DNA from 2 places in the Amycolatopsis sp. PS_44_ISF1 genome. Region 2 is predicted to be linked to the other one. Evidence: predicted binding sites of a transcription regulator. Region 2 holds the regulator's gene; the other holds the start of a gene.

Region 1 (4,411 bases), 860 kb from region 2:
CAGGTAGGACAGCGCGATCTGCACCGACTCCTTCATCACCTCGCCCAGCTGGCCGGTCAGCTGCAGGCCGGTCGCCCCGGTCTCCGGGTCGGACAGCGAAGCCTCGATGTAGAGCACGTCACCGCCCGCGCCGGTCACCGCGAGCCCCGTCGCGACCCCCGGCAACGCCGTGCGCTGCGTCGACGCCGGCAGCGAGGACTCCGGCACGTGCCGCGGGCGGCCCAGGTGGGTCTCCAGATCGGCGGCGTCCAGGGTGACCGGCAGGGCCAGCTCGTCGAGCGCCACCTTCGTCGCGATCTTGCGCAGCACCTTCGCGATGGTCCGGTTCACGTCGCGCACGCCCGCTTCGCGGGTGTACTCGGTGGCGATCCGGCTGTACGCCTCGTCGGTCAGCACCACGTCGCCCGGTTCGATGCCGGCGCGCTCCAGCTCACGCGGCAGCAGGTGGTCCCGCGCGATGGTGACCTTCTCGACCTCGGTGTAGCCGTCGAGGGTGACCAGCTCCATCCGGTCCAGCAGCGGTCCGGGGATGGTCTCCAGCGCGTTGGCCGTGGCCAGGAACACCACGTCGGACAGGTCCAGCTCGACCTCGAGGTAGTGGTCGCGGAACGTGCGGTTCTGCTCCGGGTCCAGCACCTCCAGCAGGGCGGCCGTCGGGTCGCCGCGGTAGTCGGCGCCGACCTTGTCGATCTCGTCGAGCAGCACGACCGGGTTCATCGAGCCGGCCTCCTTGATCGCCCGCACGAGCCGGCCCGGCAGCGCGCCGACGTAGGTGCGCCGGTGACCGCGGATCTCCGCCTCGTCCCGGACCCCGCCGAGCGCGACCCGGACGAACTTGCGGCCCATGGCCCGGGCGATGGACTCGCCCAGCGAGGTCTTGCCGACCCCGGGCGGACCGGCGAGCGCGAGCACCGTGCCGGCCCCGCGCCCGCCGCCCTCGGCGGCGTGCTGCGCCGTCGCAGTCCCCTCCCGTCCGCCGACCGGCCCGCGACCGGACTCCGCGCGGCGTTTGCGCACGGCCAGGTACTCGATGATGCGTTCCTTGACGTCGTCCAGCCCCGCGTGGTCCGCGTCCAGCACGGCGCGCGCGGCGGCGATGTCGAAATTGTCGGTCGTCCGGGAATTCCACGGCAGGTCGAGCACCGTGTCGAGCCAGGTGCGGATCCAGCCGCCCTCGGGCGACTGGTCGGAGGTGCGCTCCAGCTTGTCGACCTCGGCCAGCGCGGCCTTCTTCACGTTGCCGGGCAGCTCGGCCGCCTCGACGCGGGCGCGGTAGTCGTCGTCCTCGGCGGTGCCGTCGAGTTCGCCCAGCTCCTTGCGGATCGCTTCGAGCTGGCGACGCAGCAGGAACTCCTTCTGCTGCTTCTCCATGCCGTCGGCGACGTCCTTGCGGATGGTGTCGGAGACCTCCAGCTCGGCCAGGTGGGCCCGAGACCATTCCAGGGCCTTCTCCAGGCGGGCGCTGACGTCGAGCGCGTTCAGCAGCTCGATCTTCTGGTCGGTGTTCAGGTACGGCGCGTTGCCGGACAGGTCGGCGACCGCGGACGGCTCCTCGATCTGCTGGACCGCGTCGATCATCTGCCAGCCGCCGCGCTGCTGGAGCACGGAGATGACCACGGCCTTGTATTCGGCGGCGAGCGGGGCGGAACGGTCGTCGGTGGTCTCGGCCACGTCGTCGGCGTGGACCCAGCGGGCCGCGCCGGGACCGTCGGCGATGCGGCCGACGACCGCGCGGCCGGTGCCGCGCAGCAGCACGGCGGCCTTGCCGCCGGGGACCCGGCCCACGCGCTCGACGGTCGCGACCGTGCCGAGCTCGGCGTATTCGCCGTGCACGCGCGGCACGATCAGGACCTCGGCCTTACCGGCGGCGCCGGAACGGATGCCGGGGAAGGACGCCGGCGCCGGCGTCTTGGCCTGGGCGGACTCCACCGCGGCCCGCGTCTCGGCGTCGGTCAGGTCGAGCGGGACCACCATTCCCGGCAGCACGACGTCGTCATCGAGCGGGAGCACGGGCAGGAGGCGGGGGTCGGACATGAGCACTCCTCGGGTAGTTGAGTCTGCTGTGCTCAACTCTCCGCCGGGCTGGTTTGTTTCCAGAAGAGTGTTCGCTGGGAGCGATCGGGAAAGCCCGGTTCAGGTGCCTGCCTCACGGACCGAGGGCCCGCAGGTGGCTCAGGGCCGCCGGGCCACCGCGCACCAGGCGAACGGCCGGGTCTCGGCTTCCAGCGGCGAGACCGGGCTCGACGGCCGCCAGTCCGGCAGCGCCGTCATCCCCGGCTCCAGCAGGGGCCAGCCGCCGAACCACGGCCGGATCTCTTCGGCCGAGCGGAGGTACGCCGGGTTCGAGGTGTCGCGGTAGGCGTCGACGAAACGGCGGACTCCCGCGGCGCGCTCGGGTGGCGCGTCCTCGGTGCAGGTGCCGTGGGTCACGGCCAGCCAGGACCCCGGCGCGAGCTTTTCCCGGTAGGCGGCCATCAGCGCGTCGGGTTCGTCGGCCGGGCCGATGAAGTGCAGCACGGTGATCATCAGCAGGCAGACCGGCTGCGACCAGTCGATCAGCCGCCGGGTGGTCTCGTCGGCGAACACCGCCTCCGGCTCGCGGATGTCGCGCCGGACCAGCCCGGCCCAGTCCGTGGCCCCCTCGCGCTCCAGGATGAGGGTGGAGTGCGCGGCGGCCACGGCCTCGTAGTCCACGTAGACCACGGCGGGCCGCCGGTCCGGGGCGGTCCACCGGTCGCGGACGATCTCGTGCACGTTGCCCGCGGTCGGCACCCCGGAGCCGAGGTCGACGAACTGCCGGATCCCGGCTTCGAGCGCCGCGCGCACCACCCGGTTCATGAACGCCCGGTTCTGCCGCGAGATCGGCCGGATCAGCGGCCACACCCGCTCCGCCCGCCGGCCGAACTCGCGGTCGACGGCCCAGTTCTGCGAGCCGCCCAGGTACCAGTCGTAGACCCGCGCGGCGGAGGGCTTCTCGACGTCGACCCCGGGCGGGACCTCGTCCGCGGTCATGCCGGGGGCTTCTCCGCCACCCCGCACCAGGCGAACGGCCGGGCCTGCGCCTCGACCGCGTTCAGCTCCCGCTCGGGGCGCCAGTCCGGCAGATGGGTGATGCCCGGTTCGAGCAACGGCCAGCCGCCGAACAGCGGCTCGATCTCCTCGCGGTCGCGCACCCACATCGGGTTGCTGGTCTTGCGGTACTGCTCGACCAGCCAGCGCAGCCCCTCCAGCGCCGGTCCGCGGCCGTCCCCCTCGCTCATCTGCGAGATGGCGAGCCAGCTACCGGGCACGAGCGCGTCGCGGTAGGCCCCGACCATGCCCTCGGGGTCGTCGTCCGGGCCGACGAAGTGCAGCACCGCCATCATCATCAGGCAGACCGGCCGGTCGAAGTCGATCAGCTCGCGGGTGCGGGCGTCGCGCAGCACCGTCCGGGGCCGGCGCATGTCGGCCTGCACGATGCCGGCCCAGTCGGTGGCCGCGGCCTCTTCGAGGATCAGCGTGGCGTGCGCGACGGCGACCGGCTCGTAGTCGACGTAGACCACGGTCGCGTGGTCCTCCTCGCCCAGCTCCTCCTCGATCACCTCGTGCACGTTGCCCGCGGTCGGCACCCCGGAGCCGAGGTCGACGAACTGCCGGATCCCGGCTTCCAGCGCCGCCCGCACCACCCGGTTCATGAACTCGCGGTTCTGCCTCGCCCCCGGCTTGACCAGCGACCACTGCTGCTCGGCCTTCCGGCCGAACTCGCGGTCGACGGCCCAGTTCTGCTTGCCCCCGAGGTACCAGTCGTAGATCCGTGCCGCGGACGGCTTCTCGGTGTCCACGCCCTCCGGCGCTCGTGGAGCGGCATCCGGCTGCTCGGTCACGTCGACGGCTCCCCTCTTCCGGCCAGTGCGGCCAGCCTAGCCAGGGGAGCCGCCGCGGTCAGCCGGCCATCGCTTTCGGAAACGACCGGGCCGCGGTCAGCGGACCGCGGGCCGCCGCTGCCAGCCCGTCCACAGTGGACGGTAACCCTGGGCGTACCAGAACGGCGTCGAGCGCGGGTTGGCCAGCGCGTGGTGCAGGAGGACGACGTCGGCGCCGGCCTCGTCGAAGACCTGGTGCGCGTGCGCGGCCAGCGCGGTGCCGACACCGGCCGAACGCGCGGCCTCGGCCACGGCCAGTGAGGAGAGGTACCCGATGCGCTGGGCGGCCACGCGGTGCTTGATCCACGAGGTCTCGTCCGGCATCTGAAGCACGGCCATGCCCAGCGGCCGTCCGTACAGCTCGGCGATCCAGACCTGCGGCTCCGGCCGCTCCAGCTGGCGCAGCAGCTCCTTCGACACCACTTCCCCGGCGCCGGGGCGCACCGTGACCCGGCCGAACTGCGCGTCGTAGCGCTGCAGCTCCAGCATCAGGCCGACGGCGGTGTCCA
Region 2 (4,411 bases):
CTGGTGCCGTTCCTGCGCCAGCTCGGTCGCGACCACCGCAAGTTCGGCGTCATCCCGCGGCACTACGAAGCCGTCGGCACGGCCCTGCTCGCGGCGTTGAAGAACCACCTCGGCGCCGACTGGACCCCGGCGGTCGAGCGCGCGTGGGCGGAAGCGTTCACCATCGTCGCGCGCGCCATGCAGGAGGCCGCCGCGGCCGACGCGAACCCGGCGTCCTGGTCGGCCACCGTGGTCGAGCACCGGCGGCTGACCTGGGACCTGGCCCTGGTTCGGCTGGTACCGGCCCAGCCCGTGCCGTACCTGCCGGGGCAGTACATGAGCGTGGAGGTACCGCAGCGGCCGCGGTTGTGGCGCTACCTCTCGCCGGCGAACGCGCCGCGGGAAGACGGCGGGATCGAGTTCCACGTGCGGGCCGTGGACGGCGGCTGGGTCTCCCGCGCGATCGTGAGCCACACGCAGCCCGGGGACGTCTGGCGCCTCGGCCCGCCGCTCGGGCGGATGAACGTCGACCGCGAACGCTCGCGCGGGGTGCTGATGGTGGCCGGCGGCACCGGCGTCGCCCCGTTGCGCTCGATCCTCGACCACCTGGCCCTGTGGGGCGAGAACCCGAAGACCCGCCTGTTCTACGGCGGCCCGTCCCGCGACGACCTGTACGACCTCGAAGAGCTGCGGGCGCTGTCCTCGACCAACCCGTGGCTCACCGTGACGCCCGTGGTCGAGCGCGGCGACCACCTGCCGGGCTGCGAGCAGGGCACGCTCGCGGAAGCGGTCACGCGGTACGGCGCCTGGCCCGACCACGACATCCTGGTCGCCGGCTCACCTTCGATGATCCGCGCGACGGTGTCCCGGATGCTCGTGGCCGGCAGCGTGCTGGGCCAGATCCAGTACGACCCGTTCACCATCGACTGATTTGTCCATATCGGACAGAGAACTTCGGACCGGCAGCTCCCCGGAATCCTCGAAGTCCGCGGAATCCCCGGGCCGGGGCTAGGGTCAGGGCATGGAGATCCGGATCCCCGCCGCGGACGGCGGTATCAAGGGCTACCTGGCCACCCCCGAGGGCCCCGGCCCCTTCCCGGGCGTGGTCATCATCCACGACGCGATCGGGCTGACGCAGGACGCGCGGAACATCACCGACCGGTTCGCCGCCGAGGGATACCTGGCGCTGAGCCCCGACCTGTACTCGCGCGGAGGCTTCTTCCGCTGCGTGAAGCGGGTGTTCGGCGAGCTGTTCGCCCGCTCGGGCCGCGCCTACGACGACATCGAAGCGGCCCGTTCGCTCGTGGCCGGGCGCCCGGACGCGAGCGGCAAAGTCGGTGTCGCCGGCTACTGCATGGGCGGCGGATTCGCGCTCGTCGCCGCGTCACGCGAGTTCGACGCCTCCGCGCCCTACTACGGCCAGCTGCCCCGCGACCTGTCCGCTTTGGACGGTGCCTGCCCGGTGGTCGCCAGCTTCGGCCGCCACGACCCGACCCTGCGCGGCGCGGCCACGAAACTCGAGCTGGAACTGGAGTCGCGCGGGATCCCGCACGACGTCAAGGAATACCCGGACGCCGGCCACGGCTTCGCCAACCGGATCGGCCCGGCCCCGCTCCAGAGCCTGCTGCGCATCGCCAACTTCGGCTACCACGAGCCTTCGGACTCCGACGCCTGGAAGCGCGTGACCGGGTTCTTCGCCGAGCACCTGAAGTAGCCCGTCAGCGGCGACGGCGGGAACCGGCGTCGCCGCTCACGAGCGCTTGGGCTTCCAGACCACCAGCGAGGTCTGCTGCCGCATCGGCACGAGGTCCTTGCGGTAGGAGGCGTGCACCGCGGCGGTCGCCTGCTCGGCGGCGGCGTAGGCCGCGGCGATCTCCTCGGTCAGCTCGTGCACGCGGGCGCGCAGGGCGTCGACCTGGTTCTCCAGCTCGATGATGCGCTTGACCCCGGCCAGGTTCACCCCGGCCTCCTGCGAGAGGCGCTGCACCTCGCGCAGCAGGGCGATGTCCCGCATGGAGTACCGGCGGCCGCCGCCCGAGGTGCGGCCCGGCGAGACCAGGCCCTGACGGTCGTAGGAGCGCAGGGTCTGGGCGTGCAGCCCGGAAAGCTGCGCCGCCACCGAAATCACGAACACCGGAGTGTCCTCGTCCGCGCCGTGCGGGATTCCCGGTGGTCCGCCGAACATCACCCTCACCTGCCTTCGAGCAGCTCGGTGATCTCGGGCCGCGGGTCGTGGCCCTTGATCGACTCGGCGTAGGCCTCCAGCGCCGAGCGCGCCTGGTCGTCCAGCTTCGCCGGGACCGCCGCCTGCAGCGTCACCAGCAGGTCACCCTGCGAGCCGTCCCGCTTCTGAATGCCCTTTCCCCGCACGCGCAACACTCGGCCACTCGAGGTACCCGCGGGCACCTTGAGCGACACCTTGCCGTCCAGCGTCGGCACCGTGACGGTGGTGCCCAGCGCCAGTTCGGTGAAGTCCACCGGCACGGTCAGCGTGAGGTTCAGGTCCTTGCGGCCGAACAGCGCGTGCGGCGCCACGTGGACCCGCACGTACAGGTCGCCGTTCTGCGCGCCGCCCCGGCCCGGCTCGCCCTGGGCGGCCAGCCGGATCCGCTGGTCGTCGTCGACGCCCGGCGGGATGCGCACGGTCAGCGTGCGGGTGCGGGTGCTGATGCCCTCGCCGCCGCACTCCGGGCACGGGTCGTCGATCAACTGGCCGCGGCCGCGGCAGTCCCGGCACGGCTCGGAGAACGCGAACGCGCCCTGGCTGCGGCTGACCAGACCGGACCCGCTGCAGGTCGGGCAGGTGCGCGGCGAGGTACCGGGCTTGGCCCCGTTGCCGCCGCAGGTCGAGCAGGTAGCCGGGCTCGACAGCCGCAACGGCAGGGTCGCGCCCTTGACCGCCTCGGTGAAGTCGATCCGCACGTCGGTCTCGACGTCGGCCCCGCGCTGCGGCCGGTTCGCCGCCGCACCGGCCGGGCCACCCCGGCCCCGGCCGAAGATGCCGCCCAGTATGTCGCCGAGCCCGCCGAAGCCACCCTGCTGCGCACCGCCGGCCTGGCTGAAGATGTCGCCCATGTCGAAGCCGCCGGCCCCACCGCCGCCGCCGGGGAAACCGCCGAACCCGCCCGCGCCGCCGGCCCCGAAGAGGCTCCTGGCCTCGTCGTACTCCTTGCGCTTGGCCGGGTCGGACAACACCCCGTAGGCCTCGGAGACGGCCTTGAACTTGTTCTCCGCCTCCGTGTTGCCCGCGTTGGCGTCCGGGTGGTTCTCCTTGGCCAGCTTGCGGTAGGCCTTCTTGATCTCGTCGGCCGTGGCGTCGGAGGAGACACCCAGCTCCCGGTAGAAGTCCTTACCGATCCATTCCCGAGCACTCACCGGGTGCCTCCTCCTTCCACTGTGGAACGACAGTTACTGCTGGTCCGGCTCATCGATCGATCCGTCGAGCGGCAGCTCGCCACCGACCGGCGGGTCCACCGGCGCGCCCGCGCCCGGCTCGTGGTCGGTGACCCCGACCAGCGCGGCGCGCAGCACCCGGTCACCGAAGCGGTAGCCGCGGCGCATGACCACGGTGACCGTCGGGCCCGTCACCTCCGGTGAGGTGTCGTGCTGCACGGCCTCGTGCACGCTCGGGTCGAAGGGCTCGCCCTCCGCGCCGAACGACTCCAGGCCGGCCCGTTGGAGGCCGCTGACCAGCTTGTCGCCGACCGACTTGAACGCACCGGTGAGGTCGCCGTGCTGCTCCGCGCGCTCGAGGTCGTCGAGCAGCGGCAGCAGCTCGTCGACCACCGACGCCTTGGCCCGCAGCACCACGGCTTCGCGATCGCGGTCCACCCGCTTGCGGTAGTTCGCGTACTCCGCCTGCAAACGCTGCAGGTCGGTGGTGCGTTCGGCCAGCTGCTTCTCGACGTCGGAGGAGACCGAGACGGCCTCGCCGATGATCGAGTCGCCGAGCGAGGGGCCCGCGTGCTTGCCCGCGAGCTCCTCCTCGGCCGGCCCATCGCTTTCCGGGGACGGCGGGCGGGCCTCGCCGGCCTGCGGGTCGACCCGCCGCCGGTCCCGCACGACCACCGGTTCCTCCGGGCCCCGGCCCTCGGTGTCCTCGTGTCGCGGGGTCACTTCTTCTCGTCCTCTTCCACGATCTCGGCGTCGACCACGTCGTCGGCCTTGGCCTGGCCGGCCCCGGCCGCGCCGGCGGCACCCGCGTCGGCACCCGGGGCGCCTTCGGCGTTCGCGTTGGCGTACAGCGCGGTGCCCAGCTCCTGCGAAGCCGTGTTCAGCTTCTCGATGGACTCGCGGATCTTGGCCGAGTCGGTGCCCTTGAGCGCCTCGTTCGACTCGTCGATCGCGGACTTGACCTTGCCCTTGAGGTCCTCGGGCAGCTTGTCGTCGTTGTCCTTGAGGAACTTCTCGGTCTGGTAGACCAGCGTCTCGG

The links. The regulator HspR, encoded in region 2, represses chaperone genes until heat shock. The targets are predictions, from matches to a motif close to ANNTTGAGTNNNNNNNACTCAANNT.
Region 1: lon (endopeptidase La) is a predicted target of HspR. The motif match lies at 2,049-2,073, and genes of this name have one in related genera.

The regions. Positions count from the first base shown of each region.
Region 1 covers NZ_JANUXO010000001.1:619,967-624,377, reverse strand. Annotated here, with positions in the region: gene lon (endopeptidase La) at 1-2,034, opposite strand, end outside; gene NYF13_RS02660 (SAM-dependent methyltransferase) at 2,173-3,012, opposite strand; gene NYF13_RS02655 (SAM-dependent methyltransferase) at 3,009-3,863, opposite strand; gene NYF13_RS02650 (GNAT family N-acetyltransferase) at 3,960-4,411, opposite strand, start outside.
Region 2 covers NZ_JANUXO010000001.1:1,480,111-1,484,521, reverse strand. Annotated here, with positions in the region: gene NYF13_RS06710 (globin domain-containing protein) at 1-909, shown strand, start outside; gene NYF13_RS06705 (dienelactone hydrolase family protein) at 1,001-1,693, shown strand; gene NYF13_RS06700 (heat shock protein transcriptional repressor HspR) at 1,730-2,164, opposite strand; gene dnaJ (molecular chaperone DnaJ) at 2,170-3,354, opposite strand; gene grpE (nucleotide exchange factor GrpE) at 3,388-4,095, opposite strand; gene dnaK (molecular chaperone DnaK) at 4,092-4,411, opposite strand, start outside.